One region of the Priestia sp. YIM B13490 genome, then DNA from elsewhere that is predicted to be linked to it. Evidence: predicted binding sites of a transcription regulator. Region 1 holds the regulator's gene; the other holds the start of a gene.
The links. Region 1 encodes NrdR, which represses ribonucleotide reductase genes. Its sites were predicted from a motif close to AACACNATATATNGTGTT; they were not measured.

Region 1 (8,396 bases):
ATGAAGCACTGTTTCGCGCAGGGATTCATCCTGAACGAGTGGCCAGCCAATTAACAGACGAAGAGTATGAAAAATTGTACGAAGAAATTGTAGCGACTCTTCAAGAAGCTGTGAAACAAGGAGGCAGCACCATTCGCACGTATGTAAACACACAGGGACAAATAGGCATGTTTCAGCAGCAGCTTTATGTGTACGGAAGAAAAGGCGAATCCTGTAAAATGTGCGGTACCCCAATTGAAAAATTTGTTGTAGGCGGTAGAGGAACACATATCTGCCCAAATTGTCAGCCGGATAAAAAATAACAATGGATGGGCTCCTTTCATATACTACGTATAGACAGAAAGGAAAGGAGTCCTCTCATCATGATAACATTTTCTTTACTTATTCTTGCTTTTGCCGTAAGTCTTGACAGCTTTAGTGTTGGCCTGACATACGGACTTCGAAAGGTGAAAATCCCGCTGAAATCCATTTTTATTATTTCATGTTGCTCAGCATTTTCTTTAATGTTTTCTATGTTTTTAGGAAAAGTACTTACGCATCTATTTTCAGTGGATGTACTAAATAAAGTAGGCGGAGGTATTCTTGTTCTGCTTGGGATGTGGATTTTATACCAGTTTTTTTGTCCGGCAGATTCACCTCGAGTAAAAGAAGAAAAAACATTAGTAAAAATTGAAATTAAGTCAATTGGCCTAGTCATTAACGTATTAAAAAAGCCAATTGCAGCAGATTTAGATAATTCAGGTTCCATCAATGGTATTGAAGCATTTATACTTGGAATTGCATTATCTCTTGATGCATTTGGAGCGGGGTTTGGAGCGGCTTTATTAGGTTATTCGCCGTATGCTCTAGCAATTGCTGTAGCTCTTATGAGTTCTCTTTTTTTAAGTGCGGGCATACAATTTGGCAAGGTTTTTTCACGTTTATCATGGATGAAAATGTTCTCATTTGTACCAGGAGTTCTGCTCATTATTTTAGGTATTTTTAGATTTTAAATAAAGAGATAAAGGAGAGGCCAATGTCAATTGTAATTGGATTAACAGGCGGAATTGCAAGCGGGAAAAGCACGGTAACCGGAATGCTACGAGATATCAATATTCCAGTAATCGACGCTGATCACATTGCAAAAGAAGTCGTAGAACCAGGAAAAGAAGCATACAAACAAATTGTCGAGACGTTCGGCCGTTCTATTCTTCACGAGAACGCGGAGATCAATCGAGCGGCTTTAGGGGAAATTGTGTTTTATCAAGAGGAAGAACGTAAAAAGTTGAATGCAATTGTACATCCTGCCGTAAGAAAAGAAATGCTTTCTCAAAAGGAAAGCTATATAGAGGAAGGTTACGAAGCCGTTGTATTAGATATTCCGCTGCTGTTTGAAAGCGATTTGACACATTTAGTCGATAAAGTAGTAGTTGTATATGTCGATGAGTCTGTGCAGCTAGAAAGGTTAAAGTCGCGTAATAACCTCTCGGCGGAGGATGCCTATGCGCGTATCCATGCACAGCTGCCATTGATTCAAAAAGTAGCCTTAGCCGATGCGGTGATCAATAACAACGGTCCTGTGGAAGAAACAAAACAACAGCTTTTAAGTATATTAGCCCTATGGCTAGATTAAAGAGTGAATGATTGCATTCACTCTTTTTTTATTGGGAATATTTAAGGGCTTCTAAAAAAGAATGTGTTAAATATCTGTTCTCGCTATATACATATAGTAAAACTCAATTAAAATAATTTATTAAAAAAAATTAATATTATTCACTTTTTAAATATTTATGTTATACTATTCAATATAAAAAGTTAAATAGTATAACACATATAGAGAGGGGTATAGCCATGAAAGCACGTATTGCCATTAATGGTTTTGGGAGAATAGGAAGAATGGTGTTTCGCACAGCGATTACAGAGGAAAATTTGGATATTATTGCAATAAATGCATCTTATCCAGCAGAAACGTTAGCACATTTAATCAAATATGACTCTATACACGGAGCATTTAATGGAGATGTCAAATGTGATGATGATGCGCTGATTGTTAACGGTAAAAGAATTCAGCTATTAAATTCACGTGATCCGCTGAATTTGCCTTGGAAAGAGCTTGGGATTGATCTAGTTGTTGAAGCAACGGGAAAATTTAATTCAAGAGAAAAAGCGCAGTTACATATTGAAGCAGGTGCGAAAAAAGTTGTCTTAACGGCACCGGGTAAACAAGAAGATATCACCATTGTGATGGGCGTAAACGAACGAGAGTTTGATGTGAATCAGCATAACATTATTTCCAATGCCTCTTGTACGACAAATTGTCTAGCTCCAGTTGTCAAGGTACTAGACGAAGCGTTCACAATTGAAAACGGTTTAATGACGACCGTTCATGCATATACAAATGATCAAAAGAATATCGATAATCCGCATAAAGATTTGCGAAGAGCCCGTGCGTGTGCTCAATCAATTATTCCTACAACCACTGGAGCAGCCAAGGCACTTTCATTAGTTCTTCCTCATTTAAAAGGAAAACTTCATGGGATGGCGCTTCGTGTGCCAACGCCGAACGTATCGCTTGTCGATTTAGTTGTGGATGTAAGGAAATCTGTGACGATGGAAGATGTTAATTTAGCGTTTATTAAAGCTGCTGAAGGACCATTAAAGAATATTTTAAATTTAACAATGGAACCACTCGTATCAATTGACTTTAATACAAATCCTCATTCAGCTATTGTAGATGGACTATCCACAATCGTAATGGAAGATCATAAAATTAAAGTGTTAGCTTGGTACGATAACGAGTGGGGCTACTCTCAGCGCGTAGTCGATTTGGTAAGATATATTGCTGCAGAAATGCGTAATGGATCAAAAATAAGAGTAAGCTAAGAAAGCTATTGATTGCTTTTAAAAAAACAGGGAGCTGTCGCCCTGTTTTTTTTGTTTTTATCCAAAAGAATAGGGAAAAGCAATAAGATAAGCATGCAAAGGGGTGTTTATTTTCCTCAATTTTAATAAAAAATTAATAGTCGTTTAGCAGCTTTTACACACTGTCTCACGAGAATACAGGGGTAATTTGTATAGGTCTATCTGCAAGAACAATCTTTAATAAAATCAAAACACGTATTGCAAAATAAATGTAAACAAAGTATACTATGTTTCGTGAACTTCTTGTGTACCTTTCGGTGATGTGGCTACTTAAAGGGTTAGGACCTCTTTGGACTAACTTTCCCCCGTGGTAGTTAACATGCTATATGGCGAAAGAACTTCATGTTTAACGATTAAAAATTGTTAAAGGGGGAAATATCATTATGGAAACAATGGGTCGTCATGTCATCTCAGAATTATGGGGATGCGATTTCGATAAGTTAAATGATATTGATTATATTGAAAAAACGTTTGTTGATGCAGCTTTAAAATCCGGTGCGGAAGTTCGCGAAGTAGCGTTCCATAAATTTGCACCTCAAGGTGTAAGTGGCGTTGTTATTATTTCAGAATCACATTTAACGATTCACAGCTTCCCAGAGCATGGTTATGCAAGTATCGATGTTTATACTTGTGGTCATTTAGATCCTACAATCGCAGCAGATTATATTGCAGATGCTCTAAGTGCACAGACACGTGAAACAATTGAATTGCCACGTGGAATGGGTCCTGTTCAGGTAAAACAAACTAAAGCGAATGCACTTTAATAGTGTCGATTGATTACGTAAGTTAAGAGGTGTATTACACACCTCTTTTTAGTATATAAATTTTTAATACGCAAAAACAAAGGGGATAACAACATGGGGGTAGTACAAGCAGTTAAATCTTTATTTTCTAATCATGTGGAAACAAGCGATTACCATTCAGATCCGACTCTAAAAACGCATTATTACAAAACAACAGCTGGGAATGCATTTAAGCAAGTTCATGAAATGTTGAAGCACATGCAAGGGATAGAGATACTTGCTGCATATGAAGAGCGAGGAGAGATTAGCTTAAACGTTGTAAAAGGAAGAAAAGCTTTTGTTGTGATTACCATTATTAACGTACGTCCTCTTGAAACCGCTATCGATTTTTCTGCTACAACAGAATCAAAAGTGGTGCCGGTTGATTTTGGTTTTAGTAAAGAACTTGTACGTACGCTTTATAAGAGCTTTGATCAAAAACTCATTCCTCTTTCTTCGTAAGTTCCTTATCATTTTTGAATTTCAGGAAATAAAATGGGGAAATTCCTTTTCCTTTACTTGTATTCAAGCCTTGTTTTCTATAAGATGGAATAAAGCAAATCCTTTAATACAGCATCGTGTTTGTTAAAGGAAATGATGATAAAAATCATAATAAATGGCGAATAGCCGGCTAACATAGATGGAAATTAACTTATATAAGAGAAAATAAAAAGAAAAACAAGGTTTATTATTGGAGCTGAGAATATGAAGTGCCCATCCTGTCATTACAATGGAACGAGAGTGCTGGACTCGCGCCCTGTAGAAGAAGGCCGCTCTATTCGTAGAAGACGTGAATGCGAAGAGTGTCACTATCGTTTTACAACTTTTGAGAAAGTAGAAGAACTTCCGTTAATTGTTGTAAAAAAAGATGGAGCGAGAGAAGAGTTCAGCAAAGACAAAATCCTTCGAGGGTTAATTAAGGCGTGTGAAAAACGCCAAGTAAGCTTAAAACAATTAGAAGATACGGTACACGATATTGAAACAGAGCTGCGCAGTCAGGGTACATCAGAGGTGCAGTCAGATGTTGTAGGAGAAATGGTGATGGAGCGATTAGCTGCTATCGATGAAGTCTCTTATGTTCGATTTGCTTCTGTATACCGACAATTTAAAGACATCAATGTATTTATTGATGAATTAAAAGATTTAATTAAGAAGGAACGACTGTAAAAGAGCTATTGAAGTATTCTTTAGGCTCTTTTTTTGTCATTTCTATTACTTTAAAAGTAGGTAGGGAACGACATGAAAGAACAACATTGGAAAGAAATGATACCGGTCGATCGTTATGTTGTTCGTTCGAACGGCATACTGCAGGAATACGACCGAAAGATTTTAACCATGCTCTATCAGCCGTTGGTGGGTACAACGTGCTTTGGTCTGTATATGACGTTATGGAGCGAGCTGGAACAAGATCGTTTATGGGGGAAAGAGTCTACGCATCATCATCTAATGTCAATGATGCAAATTAATTTGAAAGCTATTTACCATGAGCGGTTAAAATTAGAAGGCATTGGTTTGTTAAAAACATATATTAAGGAAGAAGATGATGTTCGTGTGTTCATTTATGAGCTCATTCCTCCTCTGACGCCCCATCAGTTTTTTAACGACGGCGTGTTAAATGTATATTTATATAACCGACTCGGAAAATCTATCTTTCAAAAAGTAAAAAATTATTTTTCAGATTCACTCGTCGATGAGCAATTGTTCAAAGATGTGACGCATTCATTTAACGATGTATTTAAATCAGTTAAAGCAACGGAGCTGGCTCCAAGTTTTCAGTCTGAAAGCAAGGATGTATTTTCTCCTGATGCTCAAACGGACTTTGTGGATTCCTCCAAACGCGCTTCTATTGAGATGAGCCCGGATTCCTTTGATTTTGATTTATTTTTAGCAGGTCTAACAGATTCAATGATTTCGAAAAGGTCTATTACATCTAAAGTAAAACAAGCGATTGAAAAGCTAGCCTTTTTATACGGTATCGATCCTCTTCAAATGAAAAATGTGGTGCTCGATTCGCTAAATGAGAACGATCAAGTTGATATTGAATTGCTTAGAAAAGCAGCACAGTCCTTTTACCAATTTGAAAATGGAGAAGCACTTCCAAATCTAAGCGAACAAATTCAGCCGCCTATGCTTCGTACCATGCAGGAAAAGCAGCCGCAGACAAAGGAAGAGCAGCTCATTCAACAGCTTGAAGTGACTTCTCCTCGACAGCTTTTGATCGAGTTTTCCGGGGGAGCAGAGCCTTCAAAAGCAGATTTGCAAATGATCGAAGAAGTGATGTTTAACCAAAAGCTTTCACCAGGGGTAGTAAATGTTCTAATTTACTACGTGATGCTGAGATCCGATATGAAATTATCTAAGAGCTATGTAGAGAAAATTGCTGGACACTGGGCGCGCAAAAAGGTACAAACTGTTCAAGATGCCATGAATTTAGCTAAAAATGAACAGAAAGAATATCAGAATTGGACCGAAGCAAAGCAAAATAAAAAAACGGCTGGACGAAAAATTGTGCGTAAAGAAATGGTGCCAGAGTGGCTGAGCGATGAAGAAAAAGAAGAGAAAAAGCAGCCTTCAAAAGAAGTGGACGGATTTGAAGAAGAAAAACGAAAGCTACAAGAAGAGCTCAAGCAGTTAGATCAAGAGCTAAAACAAAAGCATAAAGAATAAAAAGCAGGTATGATAGAGATGAGGTGAAAAAGATGAAGCCTATCAATGATTCACTAAATCAGTTAGTGAACAAAAAGGATTTTAAAGCACGCTTAGAAGCATTAAGAAACAGTATCCTGTCTAATCCTGAAGTCAAAACATTTTTGCAAGAGCATCGCCATGAGTTAGATGAGCAAATGGTTGACCGAGGTCTGATGAAGATGCATGAATTTATCGATCAAAGCAAATGCTGTGACAAGTGTCCTTCTCTGCAAAGCTGTGTCAACATGGTGAAAGGATACCACCCTCAGCTGGTTGTAAAAGGCCGTAATATTGATTTACAGTATGAACGCTGTCCTAGAAAAGTACAAGAAGATGAGCGAAAAGAACAAGAATCTTTTATTCAGTGTATGTACGTGCCTAAAGAAATTTTACAGGCAACAATGTCTGATATTGAAATTGAGCAGGGAAGATTTGAAGCCATTAAACTAGTAAGAGATTTTGTGCGAGAATATGAGCCGAATAAGAAAATGAAAGCTTTATATTTACATGGTTCGTTTGGTGTGGGGAAAACGTATTTTCTTGGAGCAATTGCCAATGCGTTAGCTGAAAAGAAAGTGAAATCTACCATTCTGTATGTCCCTGAGTTTTTACGTGAGTTAAAAGGTTCGTTTCAAGATCAAAGTTTCAATGAGAAAATAGAGTATGTCAAAAAAGTACCGGTTCTTATGCTTGATGATCTCGGAGCAGAATCCGTAACGAGCTGGATGCGAGACGATGTGCTCGGAACCATTTTACAATTCCGTATGCTCGAAAATTTGCCGACATTTTTCAGCTCGAATTTAAATTTTAAAGAGCTACAACATCATTTGACTTATACCCAAAGAGGCGAGCAGGAAGAGCTCAAAGCCGCTCGTGTCATGGAACGAATTAAGTCTCTAGCCATTCCTGTTGAAATGAATGGAGAGAATAAACGAAATAGATGAGCAGGTCGTTTTACATTTCTTGTAACGACTTGCTCATTTTTTTGCATGTTGCCCCATATACATTAATAAAGCGTGTCCAAAGGGGGGCTATGAGGAATGAAAATATTCTTTAAATATGTAGAAGACGCAGTCGTTGTATATGAGTCTTTATGCGCGAAGCGAAGCGCTTTATCATATGGTTCACAGTGCTTGAAGCTGGTGAATAATCAGCTTTTAGTCATTGATGAGACATACAATAGAGAGGCCATTTTACAAGACATGGTGATACCGGTATTAACCCACGTAATTTTAAAAAAGAAAGAAAAAAAGATGATGGTAAACATATTAAAAGAACAATTTTTCTATTCAGAAGAGGAAGAGCAAGATTTGCTGCTTCAAATTATGGGGGGGATTATGGAAGGAGAGAGAGGCGAAATTCCGCAAAAAACATTTTCTCTTCCAAGAGAATTACTTATCCGCCAGGCTCTTCAAGACTTCTTCATTCATAATGTAACATTCACCTTTGAGTCTTTTCTCCAATTCCGTTTAAAAGAATATCAAGAGCGGCTGCGCTATTATGCCGAGCTGGCGATTGATGAATATAAGCTTGAACAAGACTATCAAATTCTTATTCATCAGCTGCGTCAAGCAGCTAATGAAAGACAGTCATCTACAGGTAACGTATATGTAATGCACTTGAACAAAAACAAGTTTGTACTGTACGACCACAACAGTAGATATGTTCCTGAACGTGAATGTGCAGCTCTAGCAGAGGCCTTTTTATCTGAACAAGAATCATTATACATAGACTCAACTATTATCGCGCCTTTGCTAAGTTTATCTCCAGCTGCTATTCATCTGTATAGCGACCAGCATGATCATGATTTTGTTTATACCATTCAAAATATCTTCCAAGAAAAAGTTATGTTATACGAAAAAAATGAATTTCCGTTTGATCAAAAGCAAAATATAACGTGAAAGGTTGATTTCTATTTTGAAAATGAATATAATAAATGCATATTGAAAAACAGCTATATGTTACAAGTTATGATGAGGACATGAGTGTATATTTACGGTTTGTAGAGAGGGAGATCCAGGCTGA
Region 2 (8,396 bases), on a different contig from region 1:
AAGATCTTGAATACGGTTATGATTTTCTTCAAAGTATTGAACCAAATCTCCAATTCGATCAATGGAATTCCAGCTTAAATGATGTTCAATTCCTTCTACGTCATCATAAATATTTTTCTCATCTACGCCAATGATGCGCAGCAGCTGCTCTAAAAGCTCGTGGCGATAAACAAGACGTTTTCCAATCTTCTGCCCCTTAGCTGTTAAAACAAGGCCTCGATATTTTTCATAAATTAAGTACTCATCTTTGTCTAGCTTTTGAACCATCTTCGTTACAGATGAGGGGTGAACCGCCAATGCATCAGCAATATCAGACACTCGAGCGTATCCTTTATCTTCAATTAGCATATATATTTGTTCAATATAATCTTCCATACTCGGTGTAGGCATGAAATCTCCCCCAATTAATATTATGTATTGCTAATAATAAGTCATAAATGTCTGTTTCTTATAGTGATATCGTGTTCATGTTTGATAATCTATGTGAAAAAAACGTGTAAATAAAGCGATGTCATAAGATAAAACTGGATAAAAGACATTCAATTAAAATCATACTACAATGCTTATTCAAATACAAGAACCGTTCGATCTCGCTTCTTATTTATGCCCCATTTTTATACATAATAAAAGCTGACTCGTTTGAGTCAGCTTTTACTAGTCAATCATATTCAAAATTAAAGGCCGCATTTCAGCTGTGCACCACAGTTTGTACATGTGTTGCATCCGCCCATTTCTTCTACCGTTCCTTGACGGCAAACCGGACACGTATTACCTACTTCAGAACCGATTGTTACATCAGTTGAACGAATTTCATTAATTGTATCAACTAACACAACGTGCGGTTTCGTTTCTTCTTTTGGCGCTTCAATTTCTTCATCAAACGTATTTTCTTCTGCTTTTAGCGTTAAGACTTGTGCATCACGGCTGCCGTCTACGTACACCGTACCGCCTTTTGCTCCGCCTTTATACAGACGCTCGTACACTTTTTGAACTTGCTCTACCGTGTAACCGCGAGGAGCGTTTACTGTTTTACTAATTGAACTGTCAATCCAGCGCTGAATCACACATTGCACATCCGCGTGAGCTTGTGGTGCAAGTTCCATAGCTGAAATGAACCATTCAGGAAGGTTGTTTGGATCTGCTTCTGGATGCTGATCTAAATACTCTTGAACGATATCAGCTTTTACTTCAATAAATTTACCTAAACGGCCGCTTCGGAAGTATGAGAATGAGAAATAAGGTTCAAGACCCGTTGATACTCCAACCATTGTTCCAGTACTGCCTGTTGGCGCTACTGTTAATAAATGAGAGTTTCGGATACCGTTCTCTTTAATGTTTTCACGAATATCTTCAGGCATTTTTTTCATGAAGCCTGTATTTGTGAATGCTTCACGTAAAGAAGCCGTTTCAGCATCTGTTTCGCCTACTAAGAACGGGAAGCTTCCTTTTTCTTTTCCAAGCTCTACAGACGCGCGGTAAGCCGTCGTTGCAATTGTTTCAAACACTTTATCTACTAACTCATTGCCTTTGTCAGAGCCGTACTCTGTTTCACAATAAATAAGAAGATCGTGAAGACCCATTACACCAAGGCCAACGCGGCGTTCGCCAAGCGCTTGCTTTTGGTTTTCTTTTAAGAAATAAGGAGTTGCATCAATAACGTTATCTTGCATTCTAACGCCTGTCTCAACCGTTTGACGTAACTTTTCAAAGTTAACAGTTTTCGTTTCTTTATCTGCCATTTGCGCTAGGTTAACAGCAGCTAAGTTGCAGACAGAAAATGGTGCAAGTGGTTGTTCACCACATGGATTTGTTGCAACAACGTGCTGACCATATGCTTGAGCATTTGTCATATCATTAGCATTGTCAAAGAAGAAAATGCCTGGTTCAGCTGAGTACGTTGCACAAATATTAATTAAGTTCCATAGCTCTTTTGCACGGATAGTACGATACGTACGAACTTTGTTTCCTTGTTTTGCCCATTCGCGCACGTCACCTACTTCGTGCCAGTTTTCATTGTAGTTAGCCATTTCTTCTTTTGAATAGCTTTCTACGTCTGGGAAGCGAAGTTCGTATTCTCCGTCGTTTTCAACAGCATCCATAAAATCTTTTGTTAAGCATACAGAAATGTTTGCTCCTGTTAAAAACTCTGAGTTATGAACGCTGTACGTTCCGCCTGTTTGCAGCTTTTCTTCTGCATCTTTGATGATTTTTTCACTGAACCCACCAAGACCAGGAATTTGTTTATAGTTAATGATTCCTTGGTACATCGCTTCTTCAGACTCTGTTAGCGGCGTGAACTTCAATTTATCTTGCGCATGTTTTTTAATCATTTCGTCATTTGTGTTTTCAATTAAGAAACGTAAAATGCGAGGGTTTTGCATTTTAGAAATAATAAATTCTACAATGTCAGGATGCCAGTCGGCAAGCATGATCATTTGGGCCCCACGACGTGACCCACCTTGCTCAACAAGATGCGTCAGTTTAGCAATATCATCTAACCATGAAACCGAACCAGATGATTTACCGTTTACACCGCGAGCCAGCGTGTTGCGTGGGCGAAGAGTTGAACCATTCGTTCCAACACCGCCTCCACGGCTCATGATTTCCATTACTTGTTTGCGGTGTTCTGAAATACCTTCACGTGAATCTTTTACATAAGGCATTACATAACAGTTGAAGTACGTTACGTCCGTATCAGCACCTGCACCGTAAAGAACGCGGCCAGCTGGTACAAAGTTTAGCTGAACAAGCTCTTGATAGAACTTTTCAAACCACTCTTTGCGCTTTTCTTCTGTTTTTTCCACAGAAGCTAAGCCTGTTGCATTACGTTTTGCAATTTGCTCATAGAAGACTTCTAGAGGTTTTTCAATGACATCTAAAGAACGAGTAATTAATCCGTTTTCTGCTTCTTCAGGCGATAAAGCTCCTCTAAACTCATCTTCTACCTTGACAACAGCGGTTTTTTGCTCAAAATTAATGCTTTCCACATAGCCAAGTCCTCGTGCTGGAAATTTTGGATCTTCCTTTACGGTTAGAACAACAAAATCTCCTTCTGATAACGTTAATTTTTCCGTATCTTTAAACGCATAACGGTCTAACATTACCAATCTTGAAACACCTTTATGAGTCAACTTCATATCCGGTGTAATCGGATGTACTTGCGGAAAGCGTTCAATATCTGAATTGAGCTTTTCAACATTCATATTCACTTTTTGATTTAACAAAACAGTCATTCTCACAACTCCTTACCTATCGAACATCTATAAATTTATTAACTTTATTTCCTTTTAAAGGAAATAAAGTTTTCAATCAACTATCAATAACTTACCACACGGCTTGGACGAATTCAATATATAGTATTTGACACTTCCCCAAACATCTACATATAGAAGGGTGTCAAGTGAAATATTTTTTTTTTCGTAAAAAAAGTGTTTGACTTTTCTTCCCTATGTATTCTATTAGCCAAGCATTGTTTCTAAAAATCCCACTAAAAAGTGCAACTTATAAGAAGTTGCACTTTTATCTATTTCCCATGGGCATCCGTTTAGCGCTTAAAGTTCCATTCATCCGATCCGTACTTTGTGCGCGCTAGTTCTTCTACATATGCTTCCTCTTCTTCAGACAGTGTATACGGTTCTAAATCGATATCAAGAGCAGAAGCAAATCCTTTATAAAACGCTTCTTTTGCTTCTTCAATAGAGATTTTGCGGCCCGCAATTGCATTGATGGCTACCGCTTTAGAACGAAATGCGCGCTGCATTCTTTCTTTCACGCGATCATTTGGATAATTAAACACACTGAATAATTTATCTTCATCAATCTCTAACAGAATAGAGCCGTGCTGTAGAATAACTCCTTTTTGTCTAGTTTGGGCACTTCCAGCAATCTTGCGGCCCTCTACAACTAGTTCATACCAAGAAGGAGCATCAAAGCACACGGACGAACGAGGGTTTTTTAAGCTATTTTTTTCTTCTTCTGAACGAGGAATAGCAAAATAAGCCTCGAGCCCTAACGAACGAAATCCTTCCAGTAAACCTTCAGAGATTACGCGATATGCCTCTGTAACTGTCTTGGGCATGTTAGGATACTCTTCAGATACAATTACGCTGTAAGTAAGCTCTTCATCGTGAAGCACGCCCCTGCCGCCCGTTGGACGTCTTACAAAGCCTAGCCCTAATTCTTTTACTTTATCAAAGTTAATTTCTTTTTCAGCTTTTTGAAAATAACCGATTGACAGCGTTGGAGGGTTCCATCCGTAAAAACGAATCGTAGGTGGAATTTCTCCTTTACTATGCCATTCTAATAACGCTTCATCTAACGCCATATTGTAATAAGGCGAACGGTTGTTGGAATCAATAAATCTCCACTTTGCTTTCATCTACCTCATCCTCAGCTATATGTAATATAAAAAATAAATCCGTTTTTTAGTCTACCAAAAGATTGAGCTAAGGAAAAGCAAAGAGCAACATAAAACTGTGAATTCAAATGTGGTAGTTTTTTCATTTCCGGGAAGAAATCCGCTAGATTCAAGGCAAAATCGCTTTACTTCTAATTTCATTCACTTATATAATAAGAGTATGGATTTTGTCGAAGAAAGGAAGAATCAGCATGTCAGCAATTACAGCAGTACTCATTTTACTTGGAGTAATCATCATATACTCTGTCGTTATGTTCTTTGTCCAACGTCGCATTATGAAAACGTTAACTGAAGAAGAATTCCGCAGCGGCTACCGCAAGGCACAGCTAGTTGATATTCGTGAACCGAATGAATTCGAAAACGGACATATTTTAGGCGCACGAAATATTCCTCTTTCACAGTTCCGTATGCGCATTAAAGAATTTCGTCCAGATCAGCCTGTCTACATCTATTGTCAAAGCGGAATGCGCACAGGACGCGCAGCACAAATGCTTCGTCGCCACGGTGTTCAAGAAATCTATGATTTAAAAGGCGGCTTCAAAATGTGGAACGGTAAAGTGAAAAAGAAAAAATAATGGTATGTATATAGAAAAACCTCGCCTTTGGGCGAGGTTTTTTGTTAGACGTTTTGAACAGCCTGTTCTTTCTGATAGCGAAGAACTGGCTTTCTCGCTGCCAGCGTTTCATCAAGGCGCTTCACAACCGTTGTATGCGGAGCTTCCTGTACGACTTCAGGCGTTTCTTCTGCTTCTTTTGCAATTTGAATCATCGCATCGATAAACGCATCTAGCGTTTCTTTCGACTCCGTTTCCGTTGGTTCGATCATCATGCACTCTTCTACGATAAGCGGGAAGTAGATAGTCGGCGGATGATAGCCAAAATCAAGCAGTCGTTTCGCAATATCCAATGTGCGCACGCCAAGCTTTTTCTGACGTTTTCCAGATAAAACAAATTCGTGCTTACAGTGACGGTCAAACGGAAGCTCATAGTGTTCTGCTAAACGACGCATCATATAGTTGGCATTTAGCACAGCGTTTTCCGTCACAGCTTTTAAGCCGTCTGGACCCATTGAACGAATATACGTATAAGCGCGAACGTTGATACCGAAGTTGCCGTAAAACGGCTTTACACGTCCAATTGACTGAGGACGGTTATAGTCAAAGTGATAGCCTTCTTCTGTTTTCACAAGCACTGGTTTAGGCAAATACGGAATTAACTCTGCTTTTACCCCTACCGGACCAGAGCCAGGACCGCCTCCTCCATGAGGGCCTGTAAACGTTTTATGAAGGTTTAAATGAACAACGTCAAACCCCATATCTCCAGGACGGGCTTTACTTAATACTGCGTTTAAATTTGCACCATCATAATAAAGCTTTCCACCTGCTGCGTGAACAATTTCAGCCATTTCTAAAATATCTTCTTCAAATAATCCCAGCGTATTTGGGTTTGTTAACATTAACGCGGCTGTATCTTCTCCTACTACGCGGCGTAAATCCTCTAAGTCCACTAAACCATGTTCGTTTGATTTTACCGTCACCGTTTCAAATCCCGCAACTGTTGCCGAAGCCGGGTTCGTTCCGTGAGCTGAGTCTGGAACAATGACTTTTGTTCGCTGCGTCTCACCATTTGCTTCATGATAGGCACGAATCATCATAAGCCCGGTCCACTCGCCGTGAGCACCTGCTGCTGGCTGAAGTGTTACTTCATCCATTCCTGTAATTTCTGTTAAATGCTCTTGTAAATCATATAAAAGTTCGAGAGCACCTTGAACCGTTTGCTCATCTTGAAGCGGATGAATATGCGCAAACCCAGCAATGCGTGCTGCTTGTTCATTCACTTTGGGATTATATTTCATCGTACATGAACCAAGCGGATAAAACCCTGAGTCTACCCCGTGATTTCGTTTTGAAAGCGCGGTGTAATGACGCATAATATCGAGTTCTGATACTTCAGGAAGCTCAGGAGCTTTGGTACGCACATACGCTTTCCCAAGCAGTTCTTCAGCATTTACTTGCGGCACATCTAACTCTGGCAATGAATAGCCGATTCGCCCTTCTTTACTGCTTTCAAAAATAAGTGATTGATTTTGATTAAGCATGAAGATCCCCCAATTCATTTACAAGTTGGTCAATTTCCTCTTTTGTACGGAGCTCTGTAAAAGCAAGCAGCATGTGATTTTCATGCGCTTGGTTATCACGGCTAAGATCATAACCGCCAATTATTTTTGATGCTAATAAATGATTGTTTGCTTCTGTTACCGAAACCGGAAGCTTCACGACTAATTCGTTAAAAAACGGTCCTTCAAATGCTACATTTACCCCTTTTGCCTTTAACGCTTCATATGCATAATGCGTTTTTGATAAGTTTTGCAGCGCCATTTCTTTTACACCTTGCTTGCCTAAAGCTGTCATTGCAACTGATGCTGCTAAAGCATTTAACGCTTGATTTGAACAAATGTTAGACGTCGCTTTATCGCGGCGTATATGCTGTTCACGCGCTTGAAGGGTTAAAACAAACCCTCGCTTACCGTTTTCATCGACCGTTTGCCCTACTAATCGTCCTGGGATTTTTCGCATAAGCTTAGACGTAGTTGCAAAGTATCCGCAGTGCGGGCCTCCAAATTGACTTGGAATACCAAATGGCTGTGCATCTCCAATGACAATATCAGCTCCGAATTCTCCAGGAGGCGTAAGTAAACCTAATGATAAAGGATTGCTTGAAACCACAAACATGCATTTTTCTTGATGGGTAATTTCTTCAATTTCTTTTAACGGCTCGATTTGTCCGTAGAAATTTGGATACTGGACAATAACAGCTGCCACGTCACTCCCCATCTCTTTTTCTAATGCAATCATATCTGTTACGCCGTCTGCTGAAGGGATTTCTACCACTTCAATGTATTGACCCTTCGCATACGTTTTTAACACATCTTTTGACTCAGGGTGAACAGCCGCAGAGACAAGTACTTTTTTCTTTTTTGTTTGACCCGCACTAAGCATAGCGGCTTCTGCTAAAGCAGTTCCTCCGTCATACATAGAAGAATTAGCCACGTCCATCCCCGTTAACTCACAAATCATTGTTTGAAATTCAAAGATGGCCTGAAGTTCTCCTTGAGAAATTTCCGGTTGATACGGAGTATAGGCCGTATAAAATTCCGAACGAGAAATAACATGATCAACAATAACCGGCATGTAATGATCGTAAACTCCTGCTCCTAAAAAAGAAGCATAGTCTTTTAAATGAGCATTTTTAGCAGCCATACTATTTAATTCTTTTAACAGCTGAGGCTCTGAAGCCGCTTTTTTAATATTGTATTCTCCTTGAAAACGAACGCGCTGCGGAATATCTGAAAATAAATCATCAACAGATGAAACACCAATTGCTGCTAACATTTGCTGCTGATCTTGTTCTGTCATTGGTAAATAGCGATGTAACATGTTAAATTCCTCCCCAAAGCTTACTTTGAACGTTTATAAAAAGGTGTTGAAACCACTTTTGCTTTTAAGCGCTTTTTCCGAACCTGCACTTCCACTTCTTGACCAAGCTCTGTATACTCTGCTGACAATAGTGCTAGACCGATGTTTTTCTTTAATGTCGGTGACTGTGTACCTGTTGTCACAAATCCAATTTGTTCTTCATCTGCAAGTACTTCGTAACCGTGTCTTGGTATACCTTTATCAATCATTTCAATTCCTACCAGCTTACGAGGTGCCCCGCTTTCACGCTGTTCTTTTAACACTTCTTTTCCAATAAAGCTGTCTTTGTTCGTCTTTACTGCAAATCCAATTCGAGCTTCAATGGGCGTAATATCTTTTGAAAGCTCTTGGCCATATAAAGCCAAAGTAGCTTCAAAACGAAGCGTATCGCGAGCACCTAATCCGCAAGGCAGCACACCTTCATCACTGCCTGCTTCTAAAATAGCTGTCCACAAGTGAGCTGCGTCAGCTGAAGAACAATAAATTTCAAAGCCATCTTCCCC

Region 2: ACFX4R_RS16440 (vitamin B12-dependent ribonucleotide reductase) is a predicted target of NrdR. The motif match lies at 3,344-3,361, and genes of this name have one in related genera.

The regions. Positions count from the first base shown of each region.
Region 1 covers NZ_JBHZOT010000004.1:227,771-236,166, reverse strand. The annotation lists gene mutM (DNA-formamidopyrimidine glycosylase) at 1-302, shown strand, start outside; gene ytaF (sporulation membrane protein YtaF) at 363-992, shown strand; gene coaE (dephospho-CoA kinase) at 1,016-1,612, shown strand; gene ACFX4R_RS15550 (glyceraldehyde-3-phosphate dehydrogenase) at 1,831-2,862, shown strand; gene speD (adenosylmethionine decarboxylase) at 3,285-3,665, shown strand; gene ACFX4R_RS15540 (hypothetical protein) at 3,759-4,145, shown strand; gene nrdR (transcriptional regulator NrdR) at 4,389-4,850, shown strand; gene ACFX4R_RS15530 (replication initiation and membrane attachment family protein) at 4,923-6,350, shown strand; gene dnaI (primosomal protein DnaI) at 6,383-7,315, shown strand; gene ytxC (sporulation protein YtxC) at 7,412-8,272, shown strand; T-box leader at 8,333-8,396, shown strand, end outside.
Region 2 covers NZ_JBHZOT010000005.1:28,227-36,622, reverse strand. The annotation lists gene mntR (transcriptional regulator MntR) at 1-390, opposite strand, end outside; gene ACFX4R_RS16440 (vitamin B12-dependent ribonucleotide reductase) at 675-3,233, opposite strand; gene ACFX4R_RS16435 (lipoate--protein ligase family protein) at 3,545-4,378, opposite strand; gene ACFX4R_RS16430 (rhodanese-like domain-containing protein) at 4,609-4,992, shown strand; gene gcvPB (aminomethyl-transferring glycine dehydrogenase subunit GcvPB) at 5,037-6,515, opposite strand; gene gcvPA (aminomethyl-transferring glycine dehydrogenase subunit GcvPA) at 6,508-7,854, opposite strand; gene gcvT (glycine cleavage system aminomethyltransferase GcvT) at 7,875-8,396, opposite strand, start outside.